3 regions of the Glaciihabitans sp. GrIS 2.15 genome follow, and region 1 is predicted to be linked to each of the others. Evidence: predicted binding sites of a transcription regulator. Region 1 holds the regulator's gene; each other region holds the start of a gene.
The links. Region 1 encodes HrcA, which represses chaperone genes, less so after heat shock. Its sites were predicted from a motif close to TTNGCACTCGNNNNNNNCGAGTGCNAA; they were not measured.
Positions count from the first base shown of each region.

Region 2: the regulator HrcA is predicted to act here: its motif matches at 8,765-8,791, upstream of groL (chaperonin GroEL).
Region 3: the regulator HrcA is predicted to act here: its motif matches at 7,240-7,266, upstream of groES (co-chaperone GroES).

Region 1 covers NZ_JAXCHU010000001.1:407,797-417,814, reverse strand. The annotation lists gene RCH11_RS02015 (PhoH family protein) at 1-837, opposite strand, end outside; gene RCH11_RS02010 (HIT domain-containing protein) at 827-1,183, opposite strand; gene RCH11_RS02005 (16S rRNA (uracil(1498)-N(3))-methyltransferase) at 1,692-2,420, opposite strand; gene dnaJ (molecular chaperone DnaJ) at 2,425-3,531, opposite strand; gene hrcA (heat-inducible transcriptional repressor HrcA) at 3,550-4,572, opposite strand; gene RCH11_RS01990 (DUF4870 domain-containing protein) at 4,813-5,208, shown strand; gene RCH11_RS01985 (DUF4870 domain-containing protein) at 5,268-5,636, shown strand; gene hemW (radical SAM family heme chaperone HemW) at 5,657-6,895, opposite strand; gene RCH11_RS01975 (DUF1990 family protein) at 6,895-7,563, opposite strand; gene RCH11_RS01970 (acyl-CoA dehydrogenase) at 7,657-9,459, opposite strand; gene RCH11_RS01965 (HNH endonuclease signature motif containing protein) at 9,673-10,018, opposite strand, start outside.
Region 2 covers NZ_JAXCHU010000004.1:25,610-35,627, reverse strand. The annotation lists gene RCH11_RS06780 (SDR family oxidoreductase) at 1-1,348, shown strand, start outside; gene RCH11_RS06775 (ferritin-like domain-containing protein) at 1,398-2,192, shown strand; tRNA gene RCH11_RS06770 (tRNA-Thr) at 2,660-2,736, opposite strand; gene RCH11_RS06765 (DMT family transporter) at 2,802-3,779, shown strand; gene RCH11_RS06760 (nitroreductase family protein) at 3,766-4,311, opposite strand; gene msrB (peptide-methionine (R)-S-oxide reductase MsrB) at 4,319-4,741, opposite strand; gene RCH11_RS06750 (GNAT family N-acetyltransferase) at 4,803-5,261, shown strand; gene RCH11_RS06745 (DUF2332 domain-containing protein) at 5,261-6,223, shown strand; gene RCH11_RS06740 (DUF3263 domain-containing protein) at 6,326-6,640, shown strand; gene RCH11_RS06735 (LytR C-terminal domain-containing protein) at 6,662-7,231, shown strand; gene RCH11_RS06730 (cold-shock protein) at 7,369-7,575, shown strand; gene RCH11_RS06725 (DUF3048 domain-containing protein) at 7,657-8,709, shown strand; gene groL (chaperonin GroEL) at 8,835-10,018, shown strand, end outside.
Region 3 covers NZ_JAXCHU010000004.1:155,254-165,271, reverse strand. The annotation lists gene glmS (glutamine--fructose-6-phosphate transaminase (isomerizing)) at 1-1,274, shown strand, start outside; gene RCH11_RS07410 (holo-ACP synthase) at 1,306-1,701, shown strand; gene alr (alanine racemase) at 1,698-2,807, shown strand; gene tsaE (tRNA (adenosine(37)-N6)-threonylcarbamoyltransferase complex ATPase subunit type 1 TsaE) at 2,791-3,270, shown strand; gene tsaB (tRNA (adenosine(37)-N6)-threonylcarbamoyltransferase complex dimerization subunit type 1 TsaB) at 3,270-3,902, shown strand; gene rimI (ribosomal protein S18-alanine N-acetyltransferase) at 3,903-4,394, shown strand; gene tsaD (tRNA (adenosine(37)-N6)-threonylcarbamoyltransferase complex transferase subunit TsaD) at 4,391-5,452, shown strand; gene RCH11_RS07380 (DUF4190 domain-containing protein) at 5,551-5,952, shown strand; gene RCH11_RS07375 (class I SAM-dependent methyltransferase) at 6,019-7,215, opposite strand; gene groES (co-chaperone GroES) at 7,351-7,647, shown strand; gene rarD (EamA family transporter RarD) at 7,733-8,668, shown strand; gene RCH11_RS07360 (ABC transporter substrate-binding protein) at 8,716-9,978, shown strand.

The DNA.
Region 1 (10,018 bases):
CGTGATCACCATTTTCGAGCCGTGACCGAGCCGGGTGAGAAACATCTTCATCTGTTCGGGCGTCGTGTTCTGGGCCTCGTCGAGCACGATATAGGCGTTGTTCAGCGTGCGGCCACGCATGTACGCCAGCGGAGCGACCTCGATCGTGCCGGCGGCGAGCAGCTTGGGTACGACCTCCGGATCCATCATCTCGTTGAGAGCGTCGTAAAGGGGACGCAAGTACGGGTCGATCTTGTCGGTGAGCGAGCCGGGGAGGTAGCCGAGGCGTTCGCCAGCTTCAACCGCAGGGCGAGTGAGGATGATCCGCTCGACTTCTTTGCGCTGCAGCGCCTGCACGGCCTTCGCCATGGCGAGATAGGTCTTACCGGTGCCTGCTGGTCCGATGCCGAACACGATCGTGTTTTCGTCGATCGCGTCGACGTATTCCTTTTGGCCGAGGGTTTTCGGCCGGATGCTCTTGCCGCGGCTGGTGAGGATGGCCTGGCTGAGCAACTCCGCTGGGCTCACTCGATGGTCGGTGGCGAGAATCTTTGCAGACTCCGTGACACTGCGCTCGTCCAGCACGTTCTCGCCGTGTTCATGGTCGCTGCGCACCATCATGACCAACTCCTCGATAAGCCGCACGGCGGCGGACAGTTGACGAGCGTCGCCGTCCAGGGTGATTTCGTTGCCGCGCACGAGCACGGAGACTTGCGGATACTGGTTTTCAATCGCCTTCAAAAGCCGATCCTGCGGACCGAGCAGTCGTACCATCGCAACTCCGTCAACACGAATGACGGCGTGTTGCGCGGAGTTAGCCTCGGGAGATCGGGCAGAGGTGGAATCGCTATTGGCCAAGGGTTCCTTCGGGAAGAGGCCCACCGAGCAGGTGGGCATGAACGTGGAAGACGGTCTGCCCGGCGAGCGGGCCGGTATTGAAAACGAGGCGGTACTGCCCGCCGCAGTGATCGTCGGCGAGCTGTTGCACGATCGCTACGAGCTCGGCGAGCAGCGCCGGGGCTGCAGCTGCCAGCTCCGTCACGTTGGCGAATTCCGCAGTCTTCGGCACCACGAGCAGATGCACGGGAGCCTTCGGTGCGATGTCCCGAAACGCGATGATGCGCTCGTTTTCGAAAACGATATCCGCCGGTATCTCGCGCGCGATTATGCGCGTGAAAAGGGAGGGCTCCACTGTTATCGCCATGCCTCAAGGGTACGGGACGCCGCCGACCCGCGACCGGAATTAGCTGGGAACACTGCGACAGCGCCGTGTGGTGAGCTGCTCGTTCTGCGCTTCTGGGTCCTGCGCTTCTGGGTTCCGCGCTTCTGGGTTCCGCGCGTCTGGGCTCCGCAGTAGTGCTGCGCATCTGCCGTCGCACGCTGCGCATCTCGAGTTCTGGGCGAGATCCACAAGCCGGCTCCCAACGGCGAGAAACCCTTCTTAGCCCGCGCGCGCGGGAGGGACTTTTCAACAATCGACGTGGAAAGGAGGGAGTTTTGAGCGGATTAACTATTTTCCCCTCCCGCGGGGGTCACGTGAACACGCAGGCGCATAGGACGGCGAACGCGCAGGACCGCAGGACCGCAGGACCGCAAGACCGCAAGACCGCAAGACCGCAAGACCGCAAGACCGCAAGACCGCAAGACCGCAAGACCGCAGGACCGCAGGACCGCAGGACCGCAGGACCGCAGGACCGCAGAGCGTAAGGACGCTACCAGCGCCCGAGTCGGGCGCTCAGTACTGCGACCGCTGCAGGCCCGGCAGTCGAGGTGCGAAGAATCGTGTCCCCAAGCCGTACCGCCGTGGCGCCGGCAGTCTCGAGTCGGCTGAGCTCCGACGGCGCGATACCGCCCTCCGGTCCAACGACGATCACCACATCACGATGATCGGGCTCGAGCGCACTCAGCGTGAGTTCTGCCGTCGGCTCGAGAAGGAGCATCCGTGTCACCTTCGCCAGGGCGACGAGCACGGAGAGGGATGCGAGATCGCCGACCTCTGGAACCCACGACCGCACCGACTGCTTGCTGGCCTCGCGCACGATTGCGCTCCAGCGATCGTGCCCCTTGCGCACCTTCGCGCCCTCCCACTTGACGATCGAGCGCTGGGCAGACCAGGGGATAACGCCGTCGATACCGAGCTCCGTGGCCTGCTGTACCGCCTGCTCGTCGCGGTCGCCCTTGGCGAGAGCCTGCACGAGCCACATGGCCGGCGAGGCCGGCGGAGTCTCGACGACGGTCTCGACCGCCACGACGAACTCGGTGTGCTCGGCCGAGACCACCGTGCCCGAGACCATCAGTCCCGCGCCGTTACCGATCGAAATCGGCTCCCCTGCGGCGATCCGGCTGACGGTCACCGCGTGCCGGGCTTCGGCCCCGCCGACGGTCAATCGCTCGCCGACCACCGCCGAAACCAACCCTTCGCTCAGGTAGAAATGCGCCATGCGATCAGATGTTGAGGAAGCGGTCACGCAGCTTCTGGAACAGCCCCTGCTGGAAGTGCGTGAGAGTGGGAGCCGCGCCCTTACGGGTGGTCGCGAACTGCTTGATGAGATCCTGCTCCTTGTGGTTGAGCTTCACCGGGGTCGTCACCTGCACGCCAATCTTGAGGTCTCCGCGACCGCTGCCGCGAAGATGAGTGACTCCGCGATCCTTGATCGTGATGACCTCTGCACTTTGCGTGCCCGGCCGGATCTCCACCGAAACGTCGCCATCGAGGGTCTTGAGCGTCGTCCTGGTACCAAGGATGGCATCCGTCATCTGCACTTCGAGGGTGGCGAGGATGTCGTCGCCGTTGCGGCTGAAAACGTCGTGGTGACGTACCTTGATCTCGAGGTACAGGTCACCGGCGGTGCCTCCCGCCGGGCCGACCTCTCCCTGGTTCGGCATCTGCAGGCGAAGTCCCGTGTCGACTCCGGCCGGGATATCGACCGGGATGCTGCGGCGCGCACGCACGCGGCCCTGGCCCTGGCAGGTGGGGCAAGGGTTCGGGATGACGGTGCCGTAGCCGCGGCAGGTGCCGCAGGGACTCGATGTCATGACATTGCCAAGGAGGCTGCGAACGGTGCGCTGGATCTGGCCGCTGCCGTGGCAGATATCACACGTGACCGGAGTCGTTCCCGGCGCACAGCACGAACCGTCGCAGGTCTCGCACAGCACGGCGGTGTCCACCTCAATGTCCCTCGTCGTGCCGAAGATGATCTCGTCGAGGTCGACCTCTACGCGCACCAGCGCGTCCTGGCCGCGTTCGCGACGCGAACGCGGTCCGCGGGTCTGGCCTCCCCCAAAGAAGGACTCGAAAATATCACCGAAGCCACCGAAGCCCGCTCCGCCCTGGCCGCCGAAGCCGGTCTGCGGGCCGAGGTCGTACTGCTGCCGTTGCTGCGCATCGGAGAGTACGTCGTAGGCATGCGTCACGAGCTTGAACTGCTCTGAGGCATCCGCTCCCGGGTTTACGTCGGGATGCAGCTCCCGGGCAAGGCGACGGTACGCCTTCTTGATCTCATCGGTCGTCGCACTGCGATCGACACCGAGTACTTCGTAGTGGTCAGCCACTCAATTTCCTTCTAGTCTTTAGTCCTCGCCGAGCAGGCGGGACAGGTAGCGGGCGACAGCTCTCACGGCCGCGATGTTGTTCGAATAGTCCATGCGGGTTGGCCCGATCACGCCCAAGCGTGATACCTCTCCACCGGAGCTCGCGTAGCCCGTTGTCAGCACCGAAGTCTCCCCGAGGCCGAACGACTCATTCTCCTTGCCGATCGACACCGAGAAGCCGTTGTGATCTGGCTCCATCTCTCCGAACAGCCGCAGCAGGGTCACCTGCTCCTCGATGGCCTCGAGAACAGGGTAGATGCTGCCGCTGAAGTCTTCCTCGGTGCGCACGAGATTCGCGGTTCCGGCCATGACCAGCCTGTCCTGGCGGTTCGCCAGTACCTGCTCGATCAGCGCGGAGGCGATGCGTCCGACGGCAGTTGCCTGGTCGGGCGGAAATTGCTCGGGAAACAATGCCAGTTTCTCGGCCGCTTCTGCGAGCCCGAGTCCTCCGAGCGTGGCGTTGAGGCGAGTTCCGAGGTCCCCGAGAAATGCCTGATCCAGCTCGGCGGACACGTCGAGCAGTCGTTGTTCCACGCGACCGGTGTCGGTGATGAGCACCGTCATGACTCGGGATGACGCCAATCGCACCAGTTCGACGTGACGGATGCGCGAGCGAGAAAGCGAGGGATACTGCACGAGCGCCACCTGGTGGGTGAGCTGGGAAAGCAGCCTCACGGTGCGACCGAGCACTTGGTCGAGGTCGGCGGACGCCCCGAGAAAGGTCTCGATGGCCGTGCGCTGGGCCGGACTGAGCGGACGGAGGTCGGCGAGCTGGTTGACAAACACGCGGTACCCCTTATCGGTGGGGATGCGGCCAGAAGACGTGTGCGGCGCCGCGATAAGTTCTTCCTCTTCGAGCAGCGCCATATCGTTGCGGATGGTTGCGGCTGACACACCAAACGAATGGCGGTCGACGATCGATTTCGATCCGACCGGCTCGCGCGAGGCGACATAGTCCTGCACGATGACGCGAAGCACATCGAGGCCTCGTTCTGACACCATCCCGACCACCCTGCTCTCTCCACAACGCCGATTCCGCGCAACGGGTGGCTGGCACTCGATGCTACAGACTGCCAATTGTACCGTGACACACTATGGCCGAGGCATTGCACGCACCGTGACGAGAGCGCTACCTTATGCATGTACTCGCGCACAGCTCTCGATCGGGGGTCGTGCGAGATCATGCAGGATGTCCGTCCTGTTAGCAACCAGGATCGACCCGCTTACCGAAAGGCTCTGCACATGACCGACCCCTCCTACCAGCCAGCCGCCCCGCAACCGGCGGCTCCCTTGACCGAAGCGGATGACCGTCAATGGGCTTCGTTCGCACATCTCGGCGGAATCATCGGTTTCCTTCCCTCGCTGATCATCTGGCTCGTTTTCAAGGACCGCGGCAGCTTCACCAATAGCGAGGCGAAGGAAGCACTGAACTTCCAGATCACCGCGGCGATCGCCCAGGTGGCGATCCAGATCGTCGCCACAATCCTCGGCGTGATCACTTTCGGAATCGGCTTCCTCTTCAGCGGCCTCGCTTGGGTGGTCATCATCCTCAGCATCGTCTTCTCGATCATTGCGTTCCTGAAGGCCAAGGACGGCTTCCCCTACCGCTACCCGTTCGCCCTTCGGCTCATCAAGTAACCGCCTCTTTCAGCACGCCCGGTCGCACACGCGACCGGGCATGTTGCTTTAATGGGCGGATGTCAGAAAACACGCCGAACCCCTACCAGACAACCCAACCGCTCAGCCCGAGCGACGAGAAACTCTGGGCGACGCTCGTGCACCTCGGCGCGATCTTCTTCCACTTCCTGCCAGCCCTGATCGGTTACTTTCTGCTTCGGGACCGCGGTCCGTTCATTCGGGAGCACACCCGCGCCGCTCTCAACTTTCAGCTCACCGTATTGCTCGGCTACGTCGTCGGGTTATTCACACTCTGGATCTTTATCGGCTCCCTCGTGCTGATCGCGGTCGTCGTACTCAACATCGTGTTCAGTATCATTGCCGCGATCGCCGCCAACCGCGGGGAGCTCTACACCTACCCGGTGGCACTCACGTTCATCGCGAGTTAGTCCGGTCGCAGGGGGCGAATCTATTCGAGCAGGCGTCGAACAACGGCATCTGCGAGCAAGCGACCGCGCAGGGTGAGTACCAGCGTTCCCCGGATCGCGGACGCCCCGTCGACCAAACCGTCGCCGATCAGGCCGGCGATGGACGTGCGTGCGCCAGCGGGCAGCGTTGAAATGACCAGCCCTTCACGGATGCGGGTTCCGAGAAGCACGCTCTCCACCCGACGGGTCTCGTCATCGAGGGTTTCCCGCCCGGCTGCCGGTGACAGGCCTTCACCGATGCGGTCGCCGTAGGCGGCGGGGTGTTTCACATTCCACCAGCGCACCCCCCCGATGTGGCTGTGTGCGCCTGGTCCGATTCCCCACCAGTCGTGTCCCTGCCAGTAGGCGAGATTATGCCGGGAGCGATGTTCCGCGAAGTCCGCGGACGACTCGCGCGACCAGTTGCTCACCTCGTACCAGTCGTAGCCGGCGGCGCCAAGCAACTCATCTGCCAGCTCGTACATATCGGCCTGCAGGTCTTCGTCGGGCTGCGCCACCTCGCCTCGCCGGATCTGCCTGGCGAGTTTCGTGCCGTCCTCCACGATGAGGGAATAGGCCGAAACATGATCGGGACGCTCTGCGATGGCGTATTCGAGCGACTCACGCCAATCGGCGAGGGATTCCCCTGGCGTTCCATAGATCAGGTCGAGACTCACGCCGAGGCCGGCGTCCCGAGCCCACTGCACCACGAGCGGCACGCGCTGGGGATCGTGAGTGCGCTCGAGAGTCGCAAGCACGTGCGGCACGGCCGACTGCATGCCGAACGACACGCGAGTGAAACCCGCGCGGGCGAGCGAACGGAGGTAGTCGGCATCCACTGAGTCGGGGTTAGCCTCGGTCGTGATCTCGGCCCCGTCCACCAGTCCCCAGGTGTCTACGACCGCCGCGAGCATCGCCGCAAGATCGCTGACAGGGAGCATCGTGGGAGTTCCGCCGCCGAAGAAAACCGTGGATGCGTGCCGGTCCGGCAACTCGGCACGACTCATCACCTGACGGGCAAAAGCGAGCTCCTCGATCGCCTGGCCGGCGAAATCCGTGCGCTTCGCTCCGCGCAACTCGTCTGAGGTGTAGGTGTTGAAGTCGCAGTATCCGCAGCGAACCCGGCAGAACGGCACGTGGAGGTAGACCCCAAAGTTGCGTTCGGCCGCACCGATGGTGACGGATGACGGCAGCGCGCCGTCCGGGGGTGCGGGATCAGCGAGCGGGAGGGCGCTCGGCATCAGGCTCCGGAGGCTGGCGGAAGTACACCGGAGAGCGACTCGAAATACCGACGCGTGTAATACAGCTGGGAGAGCCGGAGCACCGGGTAGACGATCCACCAGAGGGCATTCGCGGGGCGGGAGAAGGCGCTGATCTCCAGCCAAACCGAGCCGTCTTCCGTTTGCTCGACGATGAACGATTCTTCGCCACTCTCGGGATGCCCCGGAAGCGTGCCGTAGGCGAAACCCTTGCGATTCAGGTCGTCCACGACATAGACGACGCGCGCCGGGGCGGTGACGTGGAATGGGCCGAAGGGGATCCCGAGCAGGACCGAGTCCCCCGGCACGATGAAGGGGTCGCCGTCCGGCCCGAAGACGATCTCATCGGTAGCGAGTGCCGTGGCAATCGGAGCGCCCACCTCGTCGAAGGCGACGGGTACGTAGGTCTGGTCGCTGACTGCGGCCGGGACATCCGCGACGTCGATGTGGAATCCGCTATTGCGCTGGATACCCCACGACATCACCTCGTTCCAGGCATAGTCCCACCGTGCATCGCCGTGCCCGATCCGGGTGCGCTGTCGGAACGGACGATACCCGGCGGGAGGCTTGGCTAGGAGATCGGACGACTGGGTCGCACCCACGGTCGCGTAGGTGACTGCCCGCTCCCAGAGCGGCAACTTCGCGGACATCTAGGAACGACTGATCATCGGAACGGATGGCGCGGGCATGGCCCGATTCTACCGGCGCCGCGCCCGCCTTTTCGCTTCGATCAGGACTGACTGCTAGCCGAGAGAACGGCTCGGCACCCGACCCGAACCCGCAAGCTGGTCGGCGTCGAGGGCGAAGAGGTCGCGCGCTCCCCCGGTGGCAGCGCCAAATAGGCCGGCGGACTGGGGAAGAAGCTGCTCGGCATAAAACCTCGCGAGCACAAGCTGGGTGTCCGCCAGGTCGGCATCACCCGTTGACACGCCCGCGAGAGCCGAGCGTGCCATCAGCCAGCCACCCACGGTGAGTCCCCACATGCGCAGGTACGGTGACGAGCCGGCGAGCACGGCGTTCGGGTCGGACTGGCCGGTGCGAAGCATCCATCCGGTTGCTGCCTCGAGCGAGTCAAGCTGGGTGCGCAACTGCACGCGGATGCTGGCGAAGTCATCTCCAGCTGCGGCAAGCTCCGTATCGATCTCACGCATCGTCGCGATGAACTCAAGGAAGGATGCGCCGCGGCGCACAGCGAGCTTGCGGCCCACAAGGTCGGCGGCCTGGATGCCGTTAGTGCCTTCGTAGATCGGCGTGATCCGGACATCGCGGAAATGCTGGGCCGCACCCGTCTCTTCGATGTAGCCCATGCCGCCGTAGACCTGCACGGCGAGTGAGGTGAGCTCCACCCCGAGGTCGGTGCCGAACGACTTGCTGATCGGGGTGAGCAGTCCCACGATCTCGGCCGCCCGCACTCGCGCCGCTTCATCGGTGCTGTGGGTGCTGAGGTCGATCTGAACCGCGTTGAAGAGCACGAGACGACGCAGCGCAGAGAGATAGGCCTTCTGCGTCATGAGCATGCGACGAACGTCGGGGAAGTCGATGATGGGCGAGTCAACGGTTGCACCGATCGCCTTACCCTGTTTGCGCTCCGTGGCGTAAGCGAGGGAGCCTTGATAGGCGCGCTCCCCGATCGAGAGCCCCTGAGTGCCGACCGAGAGTCGCGCGCTATTCATCATGACGAACATGATGCGCATGCCGAGGTTCTCCTCGCCGATGAGGTAGCCGGTGGCGTCTTCGTAGGAGAGCACGCAGGTGGGAGCACCGTGGATACCGAGCTTGTGCTCGATCGATAGGCAGGAGACACCGTTGTGTTCGCCAAGCGAGCCGTCTTCGCGCACGGGGAACTTGGGCACGATGAAACAGGAGATGCCGCGGGTGCCGGCCGGGGCTCCCGGAGTGCGCGCCAGCACGAGGTGAACGATCTGCTCGGTGAGGTCGTGCTCACCATAGGTGATGTAGATCTTCTGCCCGGTGATGGCGTACGTGCCGTCACCTTTGGGGACGGCGCGGGTGGTCAAGGCCCCAACGTCCGAACCCGCCTGGGGTTCGGTGAGGTTCATCGTGCCGGTCCACTCGCCGCTGATCATCTTCGGCAGGTAGGTCTTTTTCTGGGCGTCGTCGCCGTAGTGGAGGAGGGCGTCGATCGCGCCCTGGGTGAGCAGCGGGCAGAGCGCAAACGCCATGTTGGACGAACCGAGCATCTCCTGGATGGCGAGCCCAACTGACCACGGGAATCCGCCACCGTCAAACTCTTCCGGGAACGGCACGCTGCCCCAGCCGGCGTCGACGTATTGCCGATAGGCAGACTTGAAGGCCGCCGGTGTGCGCACGGTGCCGTCAGCGTCGCGCTGCGCACCCTCAACATCCCCGGGCTGGTTGGTCGGAGCCACGACCTTCACCATGAAGTCGCCACAATCCTCGAGGAGCCCGACGACGGTGTCCAGATCGGCGTGCTCGTAGCCGGGAAGTGCGGCGACCTGCGGATACCCCACCACGTGCTCGAGGACGAAGGCGAGGTCGGAAACGGGGGGACGGTAATCGCTCATGTTCGTGACCCTAGTGCCCTGCCGTCGCACGCTCACGAACGTTGTGCCGACTCACAAAGGACGGTGGGCGGGCACTCGAGTTTGTTGTCCTTGGTCTCCGTGTCGGCCGCCCGCGAGGGATGCCCGCCGACCCCCGACGCGATCTCGCCGCGCGCCGCTCGCCGCGCAGAATCAGATGTACCGAGTCAGAGGAACCGAGTCAGAGGCACCGAGTCAGAGGGGTACCCTGGGGCTTGCTGCGAGTCGCATCGCGGGTGGGGTGGTGTATTCCCGTCCGGATGGGGAGGTCCAGGTGATGTTCCCGCCGGGGTGTTGGCCCATGGTCCAGTTTGTGTGATGTTTGACGTCGTGGTGTTTGGGGCACAGTGCGGCGAGGTTCGATTCTTCGCTCAGCCCGCCGTATTGGACGTCGATCGTGTGGTCGAGGTCGAATACCCTTGCGGGTTGGTTGCAGCCGACGAATCGGCAGGTTTCGTCTCTGACGTGCAGCCATCGTCGGAGTTCTTTCGGAATCTGTCGGGACTTACCGACTCCGAGCACGATTCCGGTGTGCGGGTCG
Region 2 (10,018 bases), on a different contig from region 1:
GCTCATCCTGGCCTACGGCCGTGGACTTCTTCCCGAATTCCCCGGGCTTCCCGACAGTGTGCTCGACGTGATCCCGGTGGACTTCGTGGTCAATGCGATCGTTGCGATTGCCGCGCGCCCTGCCCCGGTCGCCCAGTACGTGCACGTGAGCTCCGGCGCGAGCAACCCGCTGCCGATCCATCGCATGCTGCAGAACATGAAGGAATTCTTCACCGCGAACCCGATGCCGCACGCCAGCGAAGGCCAGGTGCGCGTTCCGACCTGGAGTTTTCCGGGGGACCGCAAGGTGGAGCGTGCCCTGCGCAGCCAGGAGCGCTGGAATGACCGGCGAGAACAACTGCTGGAACGATTCCCGTCGACTGCCCGCACCCGCGCGCAGATCGCGAAGGTCACGTCCCGCCGCAGCGATCTCGAATCGCTGCGCAACTTTGCCGAGCTGTATCGCGCCTACGTGCAGACCGAGATCATCTTCGACGATCGACAGCTGCGTGCCCTCGGGAATTCCCTCGCACCTTCGCCAGAAGAGGACACCGGATTCGACGTGACGACGATCGACTGGGAGGACTACCTCCAGCGCGTTCACTTCCCGGCCATCACGACGCTCACTCGCGCATTCGCGGTGCGTCCCGCGGCGGCAGAGAAGGTGCAGAAGGCGCTTCCGGAGCGCACGGATGTCATGGCCGTTTTCGACCTCGAGGGCACTGTCGTCGACTCCAACATCGTCGAGCAGTACCTGTGGGTGCGCTCGGCCGGATTCCGAAAGGCGGCCTGGCCCGCCGAGGTAGCGAGCCTGCTCGGATCGCTCCCCGGCTACCTGAGCGCCGAGCGCAGAGACCGAGGCGAGTTCATCCGCGTCTTCCTTCGTCGGTACAGTGGCATGCCGGCAGCACGCCTCGAGAGCGTCGTCTCCGGCGGCTACCGCGAGACGCTGCTGCGACACACCATGCCCGCCGCCATCGCCCGTATCAAGGAACACCGGGCCGCCGGCCATCGCACCGTGCTCGTCACGGGATCCATCGGCACGCTCGTAGCGCCACTTGCCGATCTCTTCGACGAGGTGATCGCCGGGTCGATGCACGAGCGCGATGGTGTGCTCACCGGTTATCTCGCCCAGCCGCCGCTTGTCGACGAGGCCCGCGCTGCCTGGTTGCTGCGGTACGCCGAAACCAACGGTTTCGATCTCTCACAGAGTTACGGCTACGGTGACAGTCATGCCGACCTGGTCTGGCTCGAGCTGCTGGGAAACCCCAGCGCCGTCAATCCGGACACCAATCTGTCGCGCGAAGCGCAACGAAGAAAGTGGAGCATCCACAACTGGAAACGCGGATCCCACCCCACTGGTTCGTAACAGCTCGAAAGGAGCGGGAGAGTAGCCGCCTGGCCTCTTCCCACAGCACATGGCATTCGATGTAGACAAGTACACCGCGACCTCGGTCTCCGTGAATTGGGACGATCTCGACCTGGAGCGTTTTCACGAGCATCCGCTTCCCGAAGGATCCCTCCGGACGCTTCGATATATGGCGGATGTGGAATATCACACCGTTTGCTACACCCGCGACCTGCTCACCACCCCCTCCCATAAGGAAGCGGACATGAGCGCCTTCATGACAATGTGGAACCGCGAGGAGTTCTGGCATGGCGAGGCGCTGGCGACAGTTCTCGGCATCCACGGAATCGTTGTTGACTTCGATGAGATCAAGGCCGATCGGTTGAAGCTCGGGTGGAAGGACAAGCTCGACCCGATCAAGCAGTCCATTGCCGGTAAGCTCGTTGGCACGGACTTCGTGGCCGTGCACATGGCCTGGGGCGCCGCGAACGAGTGGTCGGCGATCACCGCCTATAACCGCATGGCCGAGCTCGAGGAAGACCCGGTGCTCGCCGAACTGCTCAAGCGGATCGCAAGGCAGGAGGCGCGCCACGTGGCGTTCTACACCTCCCAGGCCCGCGATCGCCTCGCTAAGAGTCGCAAGGCGCAGGTGCTCGCGCGCTTCGCGCTCAAGAACTTCTGGGCTCCGGTCGGCTCAAGCATCATGGACCGCACCGAGGTCGTGCACGTGATGGGTCACCTCATGGGCGGACCCGAAGGCCGAAAGGGCGCCCGTAAGATCGACGCAGCCATCGCGGGCCTCCCCGGAATGGAAGGCCTCACGATCGTCGAAGACTCCCTGAACAAGCTCGGCGTCGCCGCCTGATCCCGCGTTGCCGCTCTCGGCATCCACCTCCCGTTTTTGCGACCACCTCCGTGTGCAAACCTGCGGGTGGTCGCAAAAACGGGTGATGGATGTGGGGTACGCGGCGCGGCGAGGGGGCTCGGCTTCGTTGCCGGGAGCGACCTCTCGTAGAGGAAATCTGCCGACTGACTGCCGTCGGCGCAAACGGGCCGGAGGGCGTGGAGTCGTTGCGAAAATCGGACCCGCATCCGGCAGCGAGGAAATCCACGCAGGCACAGGTCGAGGGCGGCATCCGTTACGCCTCGTTTGTTGCGGATGACGGGCCGCCCGCGCGCAGGGAGCTGACGGTGTAAGGGCTCCGATTCGCCCAGACGCGCACAAGGCCCTGCGAATCCGCCGGACCGCACATCCACCTCCCGTTTTTACGATCACCTCCCTGTGCAGACCTGCAGGTGCTCGCAAAAACGGGAGGTGGTTGCCGGGCGGTGTGGAGCCCCCTGTCGGATTCGAACCGACGACCCCCGCTTTACAAGAGCGGTGCTCTGGCCAACTGAGCTAAGGGGGCGAACGGGTATTCATATTACTTGCCGTGTGCGGGTCGTCGCGCCGGGGCCGATAACGTTGGACCTCATGACACTCGTGCACCCGGCCCACTCGCGAACCGCCGTCACGCTCGGGCTTCTCGGGGCCATCATCGTTGGTGTGCTCACCGCCATCCAGTCCCGGGTGAACGGCGAGTTCGGTCGGGCACTCGCGGACGGTTATCTCGCCGCCGTCATCTCTTTCGGTTCGGGTCTCGTCATCCTGCTTGTTGCGCTGAGCGTGTGGGCTCCGGGGCGGCGCGGACTGCGGGTGGCATTCGGCTCCGTGCGCACGGGTACCACCCCGTGGTGGTACCTCTGCGGGGGAGCGGGCGGCGCCCTGTTCGTGCTCTCGCAGGGCATCACCGGGGCGGTGCTCGGGATCGCGCTGTTCACCGTTGCCGCCGTCTGCGGCCAGACGCTCAGTGGACTCGCGATTGATCGCAACGGTATCGGCCACACCCCGCCAGCCGCGATCACCTTTACCCGCCTTGTCGGCTCCGTGCTTTCGCTCGCGGCGGTCGGAGTAGCCGTCTCGGCGGGCTTCGGCGGCGACATCCCGGCCTGGATGCTTCTGCTCCCCTTCGCGGCGGGGTTCGCGGTGGCCGTCCAGCAGGCCGTAAACGGGCAGGTGCGCCGCGTCGCGGGATCTGCGCTCGCGGCCACCTTCATGAACTTCCTCGTCGGCACGATCGTGCTGCTCGTCGTCTGCCTGGTGCACGAGGCCATCGTCGGGCTGCCCGAGCGGATGCCGACCAACCCGGTGCTCTACCTCGGCGGCCTCATCGGCACGATCTTCATCGGCGGCGCGGTGATCGTCGTGCGAGTCACCGGGGTTCTGCTTCTGGGGCTCGGCTCAGTTGCCGGCCAACTGGTGATGTCGCTCGTGCTCGACGTCGTACTTCCGACGCGGGGCCAGGTAATTGTGACCTCTACCGTAATCGGCACTCTGCTCACGCTCGTGGCGGTCATGATCGCCGCACTCCCGTCTCGCACGCTCGGAAAACTGCCGATCAGAGGACGCTGAGGTATTGCTCTGAGGGGAACGGCTTGCGTTCGCCAGCTTTCTCGCCGCCGTCGCGACCGCCGACATAGAGCCAGCCGAGCAGTTGCTCGGTGTCGGCGAGACCGTGCATCACGCGCACCGGCAGCGAGCGGGTGAGGTGGCCGGAGCGCCACATGACACCCCAGCCCGCCTCATCCAACAACAGGCTGAGCGTGTGGGCAACGCCGGATGCCGCGACCTCCTGCTCCCAGTCGGCCACTTTGTGACTCGGCTGGAATGATGCGACCACGGCGATGAGCAGGGATGCCCGCAGCGGCTTGTCGGCGAGCTTCGCCGCATCCTTCGCGTCGGCCCCGCTCGCCTCGGTGAACGCTACTCCGAGGCGGGCGCGAGCATCCCCGCGCAGTTCGATCAGCCGCCACGGACGCAGCGATCCATGGTCGGCGACGGAGGCCGCGGCCGCGACGAGGGGCAGCAGCTCGGCGTGGCTAGGGGCGTCAGCCGTCACCCTTGGTTGCGAGCGGCGGCGGGTGACGGCTTCCAGGATCGACATCGACGGCTCAGCTTTCTTCGGTGAAGTCCAACGAGAGCGAGTTCATGCAGTACCGGTCGCCGGTGGGCGTCTGGTAAGCGTCGTCGAAAAGATGCCCGAGGTGCGAACCGCAGTTGGCGCAGAGTACCTCGGTGCGGGTCATCAAGAGGCTCTTGTCGGTCTTGAGGATCACGGCATCGGGGTTGACCGATTCGTAGAAGCTCGGCCAGCCCGATCCGGACTCGAATTTCGTGTTGCTGGCGAAAAGCTCGGCCTGACACGCGCCGCAGGTGTAGACCCCGGCGCGCTTCTCATCGAGCAGTGCTCCCGACCAGGGGCGCTCGGTGGCGGCCTCGCGCAGGATCGAGAACCGGGTGGGGTCAAGTTCCGCACGCCATTGTGAGTCGCTCTTGGCAACCGGGTAGGAGGTGGAGTCGGTGTTCTTGCTCATGAGGAGTCCTTAGGGGATAAGACGGTCAAGATGAAACCTTCATCTTATTAAACTCGGCACCATGCCCGAATGTTCCGTCGTCCAGAAATCGTGGAGTGAACTCACACTGGAGGTGCTCTACTCCTTCGTCAAGCTGCGTACCGATGTCTTTTTCGTAGAGCAGCGAATCGATGAGGAAGAACTCGACAACCGCGATCAGGAACCTACCACCGAGCACCTCTGGATCGCGGATGCCACTGGCACGGCCGCCTACCTGCGCGTGCTGTTCGATGCCGAAGCCTCCCATCTCGACGCCAACCTCTGTCTCGGCCGGGTGGTCGTGCGGGCGGATCGTCGCGGCGAAGGCCTCGCGCAGGTGCTCCTTGCCCGCGTGATAGAGCAGCACGGCCACGAGTCAATGCTGCTGCACTCCCAGGAGTACATCGCCCCGCTCTATGCCAAGTTCGGCTTCGGATCCTTCGGCGGGAGCTACATCGAGGCGGGCATCCCGCACATCTCGATGTACCGCGCGGGTCATTAGTGGATACCTCCACCTGGTACCGCGACTTTGGTGAGCTCGAGGCGCGTGGCCAGTCCGCGATCTACGAGCAGTGGGCGCTGGGTGTGGCGGATGACCCAGCGCTGATCACTCTCATCGAGGAGCTTCCCCTGCAAAAGCGGCAGCCCAATCTCGTCTTCGCCTGCGCACGCCTGCTCGGGGCGCCAGAGAGGGACTACCCGGCCTTCCGACGCTGGCTCATGCCGAACTGGTCGGCAGTTGTCAGTGAGGCTCTTGCTCGCAGCACGCAGACCAACGAGGCCAGGCGCTGCGCGTCACTCTTGCCGGCGCTGTCACTGATCCCCGGTCCGCTCGCCCTGCTCGAGGTCGGTGCGAGCGCCGGCCTGTGTCTCTTCCCCGACCGCTACAGCTACTCCTACGACGGCGGCGCGCCCCGTGATCCCCCGGCCGGACCGAGCACGGTGTTGCTCGAGTCCACGACGACAGGAGGAATGCCGCGGCCGAGATCGGTGCCGCGGATCGTCTGGCGGGCCGGCCTCGACCTCCATCCCCTCGATGTGCGCGATGCCGACGACATGTACTGGCTCGAGACGCTGGTCTGGCCGGAGCAACACGAGCGCCGCGCACGGTTGCGTGCCGCCATCCGCATTGCCGCTGAAAATCCGCCGCGTATCGTGCGGGGGGATGCCTCGGTGCTCGCGTCTCTCGCCGCGCAGGCTCCGGATGACGCGACCCTGGTCGTGATCACGAGTGCAGTACTCGTCTACCTGCCGTTCGCCGCGCGGATGCGTTTCGTGGAGTTGGTGCGCTCCCTCGATACCCGCTGGATCTCGCTCGAAGGCGTGCGTGGCCTGCCGACCGTGCGAGCGGCATTGCCCGACGACGGGGGCTCCGACGGACGATTCGTGCTCGCGCTGGACGAGGTACCGCTCGCGTTCACCGGACCACATGGACAATCGCTCGACTGGATCGCCGTCCTGTAGCCATCAGCGGCGCCCTGCCGCCCAAATACGCGGCATGCCCGCGGGCATCGACTTTTTTACAGCGACCGAGCCCTAGTATTGCGGCAGAGCGGAGGGAGAACCGTGCCAGCCTCGTCTGACCGGTCTGAGATCCCGTCAGCGACTCCGGGTGTGTCATCGCTCCCGTCGCGCGAGCAGCGCATTCTGGTGTTCGAACGACAATGGTGGAGCCACGCCGGAGCGAAGGAAGCGGCGATCCGCGCGGAGTTCGCCCTCCCGGCGGCCCGGTACTATCAATTGCTGAACGCGGTGCTCGACCTCCCGGAGGCCATTCTCTTTGATCCGATGCTGGTGCGACGGCTGCAGCGGATGCGTGATGCCCGAACCGAAGCGCGATCTGCTCGGGTTTTCGGCAGCCCCGATTCCACACACCAGTAACCCAATCAACGAAAAGAACTGATGGCGACCAAATCGACTGACCGCTTCGACAGCGTGCCTGACGACCTGCTTCGGAACGGCGCCCACCGTTCCGCGCCGAAGAGGGGTCGCGGATGGATCGCTTTCGCCTGGGCCGCTCTCGCCACCGGTGTGCTCGTCGCGGCGGGGTTGTTTGGCCTTGCGGTGATCCGCGGCACCATCGAACTCCCCTTCGCCACCGCGAGCGCGCGCGCGACCACCAAACCGACACCGACTCCCACACCGACGCCGAGCATTGAGGTGAAAATCAACCCGGCGCTGGCAATCACGATTCTCAACGGCACGAAGACCAAGGGCCTCGCTGCGGCGGTCGGCGACAACCTGGTGAAGCAGGGATGGAGCGGCGCCGCGCCAGGCATCGGGTCTCGCACCAACGCCGGCTCGAGCGATATCACCAAGACCGTCGTGTACTACGCAGATGCCGCAAACGAATCAGCCGCACGCGCCATGGTGCTCTCGCTCAAGATCGGCGAGATCCGCCTCTCCCCGGCGTTCCCCGGGTCCCCGATCACAGCGGTCATTGGCAGCGATTACGTTCCCCCGGCTGGTTGAACCCAAGCTGCTGTTCACCCGGCTCCAAATTTGTGTTTTGTCACGGGTTGAATCGTCCCGATTTGTTTGGATCCCCACTGTTATCTGGGATTGATTGCTGACAGCAGCGGCGCGCGGCGACAACCGGGGAGTATTCGATGGCGAACGGAACCGTCAAGTGGTTCAACGCGGAAAAGGGCTATGGCTTCATTACGGTGGAGGTGGGTGGCAAGGATGTCTTCGTTCACTACTCGGCGATCGACATGGGCGGTTTCACAGCGCTCGAAGAGGGCCAGAGTGTGACCTTCGAGGTCGGTTCCGGCAACAAAGGCCCCCAGGCTGAATCCGTGCGGCTGGCGCAATAGGATGCCACCGCCGCCCGCGTGATCGAAGGGCGCGCCCCGAGTAACGATGTCCGGGCTCCCGGACGCCGTTAGTCTGAGGCCGTGGGGGACTCTAGGGCGCGGTCGTGCGTATGCGCTCGCGCGCTGGTCTCGGTGACGCTCGCCGTCTTCCTGGGGTTCACCACCGCGGGGTGTGCGCCGGAGAAAGTCGCGCCTTCTCCCACCCCGAGCCCTACTCCCACCTTCACGACTCCGCCGCCCACCGCGATCGCCCCGCTGCGCGGTACGACAGTGCCGGCCGGTTCCCTCGACCACGCGTCGATCGCCGCCAAGATCGACAACCTGCCAGTAGCGCGGCCGCAGGTCGGCCTCGAGAGCGCCGACCTCGTGTACCAGGAACTGGTGGAGGGCGGCCTCACTCGCTACGTCGCAGTGTGGCAGTCTACGATCCCCGCACTGCTCGGCCCCGTCCGGTCCATCCGCCCGATGGACCCGGACATCGTCTCGCCGCTCGGTGGCATCATCTGCTACTCCGGCGGCCAGCAGCGCTTCGTCGACCTGATGCGTAGGACGCCCGTCTACAACGCCATCCACGGTCAGGCGGACACCGCAAGCACCTTCTTCCGCACGCCCACCAGGGCGGCACCGCACAATGTGCTTGTGAGGGCCAAGGACCTTCTCGCCCAGCACTCGAGCATCCCCGCCCCCGCGCAGCAGTTCGTGTACTCCCTCACCACGCCCGCGTCGACCGGGGCGAAGGACGGTACCCCCACGGCGGTGGTCAACTATTCATTCTCCGGAATCTCGACCGGCAGCTGGACCTGGGATGCTGCGCGCTCGGTGTTTCTGCGCTCGCAGGGCGCCGGGCCCGACCTGGACAGCGCGGGAGCACAGCTTTCTGCCACGAACGTCGTCGTGATCCGCGTCGCAGTAACCGACGACCAGGGCGTGCCCAAGACCAACCTGATCGGCTCGGGTGAGGCCTGGATATCGTCCGGCGGCGGCACCGTGCACGCCGCGTGGTCGAAGTCCTCAGCGACCGATCCGATTCATCTCGTCGACGGGGCGGGGGCGGCGGTGCGTCTCGTCGCAGGTAACACGTGGATAGAGCTTGTTCCCACGGCGGGGTCCGTCTCGTTCGTCGCTCCCGGTTAGCTCTCCGACCGTCGGCAGCTCACTTGCACTCTCAGGGGGAGAGTGCCAGAATCATCTAGCACTCCCTTCTTGAGAGTGCCAATAGCTGTTGCTTTTATGACGTCCCGGAAGGACGAAAAACACACATGGCAAAGATCATTGCTTTCAACGAGGAGGCCCGTCGCGGCCTCGAGCGCGGCCTCAACATCCTGGCTGACGCTGTCAAGGTGACCCTCGGCCCGCGCGGTCGCAACGTCGTACTTGAGAAGAAGTGGGGCGCCCCCACCATCACGAACGACGGTGTCTCCATCGCCAAAGAGATCGAACTCGACGACCCCTACGAGAAGATCGGCGCGGAGCTCGTCAAAGAGGTAGCCAAGAAGACGGATGACGTCGCCGGCGACGGTACGACCACCTCGGTCGTTCTCGCTCAGGCGCTCGTGCGCGAAGGACTGCGCAACGTCGCGGCCGGCGCGGACCCGATCAGCCTCAAGCGCGGCATCGACAAGGCCGTCACGGCCGTCATCGCCGCCCTCGTCGCCGGGGCCAAGGAAATCGAGACCAAAGAAGAGATCGCGGCAACCGCATCCATCTCTGCTGGTGACCCCGAAATCGGAGCACTCATCGCGGAAGCGATCGACAAGGTCGGCAAGGAGGGTGTCGTTACCGTAGAGGAGTCGAACACCTTCGGAACCGAGCTCGAGCTCACCGAGGGCATGCGCTTTGACAAGGGTTACCTTTCGGCGTACTTCGTCACCGACCCCGAACGCCAGGAAGCGGTCTTCGAAGACCCCTACATCCTCATCGTCAACTCGAAGGTCTCCAACATCAAGGACCTCCTCCCGATCGTCGACAAGGTCATCCAGTCGGGCAAGCAGCTCCTCATCATCGCTGAGGATGTGGATGGCGAGGCCCTCGCTACCCTCGTCGTCAACAAGATCCGCGGCATCTTCAAGTCCGTTGCCGTCAAGGCTCCGGGCTTCGGCGACCGTCGCAAGGCGCAGCTGCAGGACATCGCGATCCTCACCGGTGGACAGGTCATCTCCGAGGAGGTCGGCCTCAAGCTCGAGAACGCCACCCTCGACCTGCTTGGTCGCGCCCGCAAGGTCGTCGTCACCAAAGACGAGACCACGATCATCGAAGGTACCGGCGATACCGAAGCCATCGCTGGCCGTGTCAAGCAGATTCGTGCCGAGATCGAGAACACCGATTCCGACTACGACCGTGAGAAGCTCCAGGAGCGCCTCGCCAAGCTTGCCGGTGGGGTTGCCGTCATCAAGGCGGGCGCCGCGACCGAGGTCGAGCTCAAAGAGCGCAAGCACCGCATCGA
Region 3 (10,018 bases), on a different contig from region 1:
TGGGTTCGGATGTCGCGGCTTTCGTCGAGCACACTCGCCGCGCCATGGCCATCGGCCAGGACCAGCTCGTGACCATCACGGCCGACAGTGTCACCGTCACCGACTTCCTGGGCAACCCGGTCGAGACCGAGGAGTTCGAGATCGCCTGGGATGCCTCGGCGGCCGAAAAGGGTGGATGGTCGAGCTTCATGGCCAAGGAGATCAGCGAGGAACCCGAGGCGATCGCTAAGACGCTGCTCGGCCGCATCACGGAGGGGGTCGTGCGCTTGCACGAGCTCGACAGCCTCGGCGACGACGCCCTCCGGGACATCGACCGGATCGTGGTCCTCGGCTGCGGCACCGCCAACTACTCCGGCATGCTCGGCAAGTACGCGATCGAGAAGTGGGCCCGCATCCCCGTCGAGGTCGAACTCTCGCATGAGTTCCGCTATCGCGACCCCGTAATCGACGCCCGAACCCTCGTCGTGTCGATCAGCCAGTCCGGGGAGACCATGGACACCCTCATGGCCGTCAAGTACGCGGTGGCGGCCGGCGCGAAGACGCTCTCGATCTGCAACACGCAGGGAGCCACCATCGCCCGTGAATCCGACGCGGTGATCTACACGCACGCCGGGCCAGAGGTGGCCGTGGCATCCACCAAGGCCTTCGTCGCCCAGGTCGCCGCGCTCTACCTGTTTGGCCTCCACCTGGCCAGAGTGCGTCACACGCTCTCCCCAGTGGAGATCGCCGATCTCCTCGGCGAGCTCGAGGCCCTGCCCGACCAGCTCGCGACCGTGCTGGAACAGCACGACGCCATCACACAGCTCGCGGGCTGGATGACGGACACGCGCTCTGTGCTGTTCCTCGGTCGGCATGCCGGATACCCGGTCGCTCTCGAGGGTGCGCTCAAGCTCAAGGAGCTGGCCTACATCCACGCCGAGGGTTTCGCCGCAGGCGAGCTCAAGCACGGTCCGATCGCGCTCATCGAGCCGGGACAGCCGGTCTTCGTGATCGTGCCGAGCCCGCGGGCAAAGGATTCGCTGCATCCAAAGGTCGTCTCCAACATCCAGGAGATCCGTGCTCGTGGTGCCCGCATCCTTGCAATTGCCGAGGAGGGGGATGTCTCGGTGCTGCCCTACGCCGACACCGTGATCCGCATCCCGCTCGCCTCTACACTGTTCGAGCCCCTGCTGGCGGTAGCGCCCCTGCAGATATTTGCCATGGAACTCGCCGCAGCGAAGGGCCTCGACGTCGACCAGCCGCGCAATCTGGCCAAGTCGGTCACGGTCGAGTAGCACGGTCGACTAGCGGTCGGAGAGCTCCGAAATGATCATCGGCATTGGCGTGGATGTCGTCGATCTCGCTCGGTTCGAGCGGGCGACGTCGCGTACACCGGGCGTTCTCACTCGCCTGTTCGCCGACAGCGAACAGTGGGACGGGGACGCAAGAAGATCTCTCAGTTCTCTCGCCGCGCGGTTCGCGGCGAAGGAGGCCGTGATCAAAGCGATCGGCGATTCTACCGGCGTGCGCTGGCACGACATGGCAGTGGTGTCCGATGGTTTGCGCAACCCGTCGATCGAGGTCTACAACGCCCTCGCCGACATCGTCGCCGCGCGGGGGATCACCTCGATCCACCTATCGGTCAGTCACGATGCGGGAATTGCAATCGCCTACGTGATCGCCGAGGGCCATGGCGTGTCCAACACCGGAGAAGTGGAATGACCAGGCCGCTCCGCGAGGCGCGGGTGGATCTCGATGCGGTGGCCCACAACATCCATGCGCTGCGTGGATACATCGGGGATGCCAAGCTCATGATCGTCGTCAAGTCCCGTGCCTACGGGCATGGTGCCGTTCCGATCGCACGCGCCGCCGTCGCCGCGGGCGCGGACTGGCTCGGTGTCGTGGATATCCCGGAGGCGCTCGAGCTGCGCGCCGCCGGGATCAGCGCCCCGATCCTCGCGTGGCTGCACGGTGCCGAGGCAGATTTCGACCTCGCAATTGCCGCCGAAATCGATCTGGGAATTCACTATCGCGAGCAACTTGATCGGGTGGCAGCTGCCCCGGGAGTGGCCTCCGTGCAGCTCAAGGTAGACACCGGGCTCGGTCGCAACGGCGCCGCAGAATCGGACTGGCCTGCCCTCTTCGCCTCCGCGGTCGAGCATGAGCGTGCCGGGCGAGTCCGGGTGCGCGGACTGTGGAGCCATCTTGCTAACGCGGGGCCGGAACACGACCTCGCCCAGGTGGCGGCCTACGAGCGGGCAATCACCGAGGCTCGCGCGGCGGGACTCGACCCCGAGCTATTGCACCTCGCGTCGACGGCCGGAGCGCTTCGCGTGCCGTCAGCGCGGTTCGCCCTGGTGCGAATCGGCATCGGGAGCTACGGACTGTCGCCGTTCGACGATGTGACGTCGGCCGACCTCGGCCTGCGCCCCGCGCTCGAGCTCAGCGCCGGGATCGTCTCCGTGAAACGCGCGACCGCAGGGAGCGGTGTCTCCTACGGCTACGACTATCGCACCGGCGCCGAGACGACTCTCGCTCTCGTACCCCTTGGATACGGCGACGGTATTCCGCGCCAGGCCTCTGGACGCGGTCCGGTGTCGATCAATGGCCAGCGCTATCGGGTGGCCGGGCGGGTGGCCATGGACCAGTTCGTCGTCGACGTCGGCGACGACGACGTTGCCGTGGGCGACCGGGCCATATTGTTCGGTGATCCATCGGCCGGAGCACCCTCGGCGGATGATTGGGCGCGGGCCGCCGACACCATCAACTACGAGATCGTCACGCGACTCGGCGGCAGGATCGAGTGGACCTATGCAGCTCGAGATTGATACCCCGGAACGCATGGCCGAGCTCGGGGCGCGAATCGCCCGGGAGCTGAGGGCGGGCGATCTCGTGGCACTCAATGGCGAGCTGGGAGCGGGTAAGACGACCTTCACCCGCGGACTCGGGGGCCAACTCGGGGTGCGCGGATCGGTGACGAGCCCCACTTTCGTGCTCGCCCGCACCCATCGCCGCATCGGTGGCGGTGCACCGCTTGTGCACGTGGACGCCTACCGACTCGGCAGCTCGGCGGAGCTCGACGATCTCGACATCGACTGGTCGGCGTCGATCGTGGTGGTCGAATGGGCGGCCGGAATGCTCGACGGAGTTGCCGAACACTGGATCGAGATCGATATCCGGCGACCGACGGGCGCGGGCGCCGTAATCGCCGACGGGGAGGAACCGGTTGAGCCGCGATTCGTCTCCATCACCGGCCATGGCTCACGCTGGCGCGACCTTAGGCTGGACTGATGCTGCTCGCCATCGATACCTCCGCCGGCACCAGCGTTGCCGTCGTAGACCGGGACCGCGGTATTCTCTCCGAGATCAACGAATCCGACACCCGACGCCATGCCGAGGTGATCGGCGAGGCGATCCTCTTCGCGATCGAGCGATCCGGCATCTCGATTGACTCTCTCTCCGGGGTCACGGCCGGTATGGGCCCGGGACCGTTCACCGGGCTGCGCGTCGGGATCGCGGCGGCCCAGGCCTTCGCCTTCGGGGCATCCAAGCCACTGGTGCGGGTGGTGAGCCACGATGCTGTTGCCTGGGGGCACTACGCAACAGGCCACGTCGGCCCCGTTCTGGTGGTGACAGATGCCCGCCGGCGTGAGATCTATTTCTCGGCGTACTCCGGAGTGGACCCGGTAGGATTTCCGATTCGCCTGCAGGGGCCGGGCCTGTGCCGTCCCGCTGACCTGTCCGAGCAGGTCGCCGGCTATTCGCGCTACGAGCGGATCGACGCGGCGGAGGTGTCCGCGGCATCCGCCGGCCTGCTCGCCGAGGGGTTGTTCTTTCATCGGCGGGCCTTCGCCGGACCGGAGGCACTTTACCTGCGAGCGCCGGATGTCACGGTATCGGCCGGTCCAAAGCGGGTGAGTTGAGTGAGCTGGCAGCTTCGCACCGCCTCGACCGACGACCTCTTTGGCATCATGAAGATCGAGACCGGCACATTCGGCACCGACGCATGGTCGAGCGAGGCGATGCTCAGCGACCTGCGCAATCCGCAGTGCTATTACCTCGTCGCCGACCGCATCGGAATTCCCGGTGAACTTGACGGCTATGCCGGACTCTTCACTCCGAAGGGAGCGCTCGAGGGAGACATTCAGACCATCGCGGTGGCAGAGAGTGCCCGGCGCGGTGGACTTGGCCGTGCGCTCATGAACGCGCTCATCGGCGAGGCACGCAAACGAGGAGCGCGCGAGCTGTTCCTGGAGGTGCGCGCGGACAACCCGGGACCGAAGCGCCTCTATGAGACCCTGGGCTTTGAGGAGATCGCGGTTCGTGTGGGGTACTACCATCCGGACAACGTAGACGCCATTGTCATGCGGTTGGCAATGCAAGACCCCACGACCAGACCGGCGGTGGGTGGGTGAGCGCGGCGGTGACCGGCCCCCTCGTGCTCGGGATCGAGACCAGCTGCGACGAGACCGGTATCGGTATCGTGCGCGGCACGACACTGCTCGCCAACGTGATCGCATCGTCGATGGAAGAACACGCCAGGTACGGTGGCGTCGTCCCCGAGATTGCCGCCCGCGCGCATTTAGAGGCCCTCACGCCGGCCCTCACTGCTGCGCTCGCCGAGGCCAAGGTGACACTGGCTGAACTCGACGCCATCGCAGTGACGAGCGGACCGGGCCTCGCCGGGGCCCTCATGGTGGGCGTGGGTGCGGCCAAAGCCTTGTCCGTGGCTCTCGATAAGCCGCTGTATGCGATCAACCACCTCGTGGGTCATGTCGGTGCTGACGCGCTGCGCGACGACGGCACCGATATCGAACTGCCTACCATCGCCCTGCTGGTTTCGGGAGGGCATACTTCACTCCTGCTCGTGCGGGATCTGATCTCCGATGTGGAGTTGCTCGGGGAGACCATCGACGATGCGGCCGGCGAGGCCTTCGACAAGGTCGCGCGACTGCTGGGTCTTCCCTATCCCGGTGGACCGCAGATCGACCGGGTCGCCGTGGGCGGCGACCCGAAGGCAATCCGCTTCCCGCGCGGTCTCAGCCAGCCCAACGACCTGGCGAAGCATCGCTACGACTTCTCGTTCTCCGGACTCAAAACGGCGGTTGCGCGCTGGGTGGAGCAGAAACAGGATGCCGGTGAGCCGGTTCCGGTGGCGGATGTCGCGGCCAGCTTCCGCGAAGCGGTCACCGATGTGCTGCTCACGAAGGCCGTCGCGGCATGCAGTGACCTCGGTGTGCCTCGCCTGCTGCTCGGGGGAGGAGTCGTGGCCAACGCCCGTGTGCGCGAAGTTGCGGCCGAGCGCTGTGCAGCCGCCGGGATCGAACTCCGGATCCCCCCGCTCTCGCTCTGCACCGACAACGGGGCGATGATCGCGGCCATCGCAGCGCGGCTGATCGAGGCTGGCCACGGGCCATCCTCGCTCTCCTTCGGAGCCGACTCGACCCTGCCGGTCACGATTATCCAGGCCTGAACCAGCCGCGTGCGTTGTCTGTCTCGTTTGACACGGGGAGGCGACAATGAAATGCTGGGAAACGCCTGATACTGGCACGTTCTTCGAAGGAGCATCCCATGACCAACCCCGACAACGGCGCCGTGCCGCCCGTTCCGCCGCCAGCCGAGTCTGTGACGCCCCCGCGTGCTGCTCCCGCGCCGCCGCCCGCACCCGGCTACACCCCTCCGACGACCGCCTATGCGCCGGCCGGGGGCCTCGCCCCCAAGAAGACCCTCAGCCTCATCGGCATGATCGCCGGAATCGTGGGCGTTGTGGCGTTCGGCTGGTTCATCCCTGCCTCGATCGCCGCCATCGTCCTCGGTTCGATGGGCAAGAAGCGTGAGGGTCTCCCCGCGAAGGGCTTCTGGCTCACCGCGATTATTACGGGTTGGGTGGGGGTCGGGCTTTCTATCCTGATTGTCGGAGGAACTATCCTCATTTTCGCGCTGAGCGCGGCGGCCGGTATGCGAAACTACTAGCCGACTCGCCGTTTCTACGGAACGCTGCCTCCAAAGACCCGCGCCAGAAGGCGCGGGTCTTTTTTGTCACCGGAAGGTGACGCGCTCGCAGAGCAGCGCCGCGTGTCGCCCCGCAACGCGGGTCAGTACGAGCGTCGCCGACTCGGGACCACGCAGCGAGAGCTTCTTGCGGAAGGCCGCAGGGTCGACATCCACCCCGCGCTTCTTGATCTCGAGAGACCCGATGCCGCGGGCCGCCAACTCTCTCTTCACCCGACGCTCGTCGAGCGGAAAAGTCTCGATCACCCGGAAGCAGGCGGCGAACGGCGTCTCGAGAGCCGTATCGGAGGTGAGGTAGGCAATGCCGTCGCTGAGCATGGTTGCGCCGATACGCCGGCCGAGGTCCCCGATCAGGCGGGAGCGGATGACGGCACCATCGGGTTCGTACAGGAAGCCGCCCAGCGTGCCGGTCTCGACATCCGCACTGTCCTCGCTCGAGGAGAGCTCCGCCGTGCCGTGCTCGCCGAGCACGAGAGCGGACCGGCGGATGCCCGGCCGGGCGAGCGCGCCGAACCAGAGCCCGAGCTCGACGACGTCACGATCGACCGATACCCACTGGGCTTCGGCGCCCGCGGGGATGAGGTTGCGGTCGATGCCGGGGCCGAGCTTGATGCCGGTGGGGAGTCGGTCGCCGATATCGAAGGCGGTCTCGAGCGTCGGCGAATAGTCCGCGGGGTCGGAGAGGCGCGAGGTGTTCTGGTGACCCGCCGTTCGGCGGGCGGGATCCAGATAGACCCCGTCGAAACCCTCGAGGTCGAAGGCGGTGACGTCGGCGTGCACGACGATCGCATTCGGCCAGAGGGCGAGGTTGTAGGCGGCGATCGCGGCGGTCACCTCGTCGAGTTCGACGGCCGTCACCTCGAGATCCAAGGATGCGAAGGCGAGCGCGTCGCCGCCGATCCCGCACCCCAGGTCGGCGATGCGGCTGAGCCCGGCCGACTGGAAGCGTCCGGCGTGGAGGGCCGCAACCCGCAGCCGGGTCGCCTGTTCCAGCCCGGCCTCGGTAAAAAGCATCCGCTCGGCGAATGGGCCGAACTTTCCGACCGCTTTCGCCCGGAGCTTCGACTGGCTCAGCACCGCGGCCACGAGTCCGGGGGAGTGACCGGCCCGACGAAGCTCGTTCACGGTCTTGAGCACGTCTGAGCTCGACTGCCACGGAGGCAACGAAGCGAGGAGTCTCAGGCCGTCGCCGGACAGCAGTTCGACGAGCTCGGAGGATTCCATCGCCCCACCGTACCAAGCCGCCGATTGGCACTCACCTTGCAGGAGTGCTAACGCGCGGCTAAGCTACATCTGGCACTCTCCACAGGAGGGTGCTAACCCTCCAGATTTCGAAGTTCTCCAAGAAAGAGGTCAACCGTGGCAGTGTCCATCAAGCCGCTCGAAGATCGCATTGTCATCAAGCAGGTCGAAGCCGAGCAGACCACTGCCTCCGGTCTCGTCATCCCGGACACCGCGAAGGAGAAGCCCCAGGAGGGCGAGGTCGTCGCGGTAGGACCCGGTCGCATCGACGACAACGGTAACCGCATCCCGCTCGACATCGCCGTTGGCGACAAGGTCATCTACTCCAAGTACGGCGGAACCGAGGTGAAGTACGGCGGGGAAGACCTGCTGGTGCTGTCGGCTCGCGATGTTCTCGCGGTCGTCGTTCACTAATCAGTCTCCTGTCGAAGGGCCCGTTCCGATTTCCTCGGAACGGGCCCTTCGTCTTTCGGGGGCGGCTTTGTGCCGTAACATCCCCATGATGTCCAGCTCCAGAAACCCCGAACAGTCGACGGAACGATCGGGTGTCGTGATGGCCGTGGCTGCCTACGCGCTCTGGGGCATCCTTCCGCTCTACTTCCTGCTGCTTCAGCCGTCCGGCGCGTTTGAGATCGTCGCCCTGCGCATCCTCTTCTCGCTGGTGTTCTGCGGAATCATCATCACTGTCACCCGCCAATGGCGCGCGCTGGTCACGCTTCTGCGGCGGCCGCGCATCGTCTTCACGATGGGTCTCGCCGCGGTCTTCATCTACGTCAACTGGCAGGTTTACGTCTTCGCGACCCTGGACGGCAAGGTGATCGAGGCGTCGCTCGGTTATTTCATCAACCCCATCGTCACCGTGCTGCTCGGCGTCATCTTCCTGCACGAGCGGCTGCGGATGGCCCAGTGGATCGCCGTCGGCACGAGCCTCGTGGCGGTTGTGGTGCTTGCCTTCAACTACGGGGCGCTGCCATGGATTTCCCTCGTTCTCGCCTTCTCGTTCGGGTTATACGGCCTGATCAAGAAGCGAGTCGGACCTGAAGTGGGTGCCGTGAGCGGGCTCACCCTCGAGACGGTCTGGTTGACGCCCGTCGCGATCGTGCAGCTGGCTGTAGTCGGCGCGAGCGCCGGGCTCACTTTCGGAACGGTGAGCGTCGCGCACACTGTGCTGTTGATCAGCGCGGGCGTGGTGACCGCCGTTCCGCTGCTTCTCTTCGCGGCCGCTGCGCGGCGACTTCCCCTCGTCTATCTCGGACTCATCCAGTACTTTGCCCCGGTGCTCCAATTCATCGTGGGGGCATTCGTACTCGACGAGACGATGCCCCCGGCCCGCTGGATCGGCTTTGGGCTGGTCTGGGTGGCGCTCGCGATTCTCAGCGTGGATGTCTTGGTCTCCGGGCGTCGCTTCCGTCGCGCCTTACCTCCGGCTCGCTGACCGAACTGTAGGGTTCGAAAATACCCGTTTGACCCGAAGGGCCTCCTATGTCGCGCTCCCGAACGCTTCCGGCTATCGTCTCCGGAGTGGTTTTCAGTCTCGCTCTCGTGTCGTGTTCAGCCACCTCCCCGTTGCCGGTACCACCCGCTCCGTCTTCCGCATCGGCGACGGCGCCCGCTGGCGACGGCGTGCTGCGCATCGGCACCCTCTTCCCCAGCACCGGCGTTCAGTCCTATCTCGGGGGCGGGCAGGCGGCCGGAGTGGCCCTCGCCGTGAAGGAGATCAATGATGCGGGCGGGGTGCTCGGCAAACCGGTCGAAATGCTCGCCCGCGACTCCGGCGACGTCACGACCACGACGATCGAGAGCTCGATCGCCGACCTGGTGAGCGCGAAGGCGGATGTGTTGATCGGGCCGTCCTCGTCAGTGCTCGCCGAACGCGTCATCCCCAAGATCGTTGCGGCGAAGTTACCGATGATCTCCCCCGCTGCCACTTCGCCCCGCCTGAGCTCGGTGGCCTCGCAGGGGTATTTCTTCCGCACCATCGGATCTGCGGCTCTCGAGGGGAGCGCGCTCGCGAAGACCATCGGCGGGGGAAAGGCGCGCATCGCGATCGTCTACTTCGACGACGACATGGGTCGGGCCATCCTCGGTACGATGCGCGCCTCCCTCGCGGCATCCGGCGCCCTGGTTAGCGTGCAGAAGATTGATGGGACCACGAAGGATCCGGCGCCCATCGTCGCCGCGGTGAAGGCGGCAACGCCCGACGACGTCGTGTTCGTGAGCCCGTTCAGCGCGATGGAGCAGAACACGGGGATGATCACTCAGCTCACCGCGGCCGGCTGGGGTGGAGCAAAGCTGTGGCTCACCAGCCAGAACACTGCCGACTACTCGCAAGCCCTCCCCGTCGGAACGCTGACGAACGTCAATGGACTGCTCGAAGGGGTTGGGCCGACGGCCGCCTTCGCCGCGCAGGTCGCCGCCGTTGCCCCGGCGGTCACCGACCTGCTCTTCGCCGAGGAGGCCTACGACGCCACAATTCTTGCCGCTTTGGCCGCGACCGCAGCGAAGGATGCGAACGGTGCCGCGATCGCCGCGCGATTGCGAGAGGTATCGGCCGGGGGCATCCAGTGCACCACCTATCGTGAATGCCTCGACGTCCTGAAGACGTCAACAGACATCAACTACGACGGAATCTCCGGCGCCATCACTTTCGATGTCAACGGGGACACCAGTCCTGCACATTTCGGGCTGTATCGCTACGGCGCGGAAGGACGGTTTGCGCGGGTGGGGGATGTGATCGCCGGCTGACTCGGGAGAGTCCGGCGTCGGCGCGGGGTGACTGGCGGTT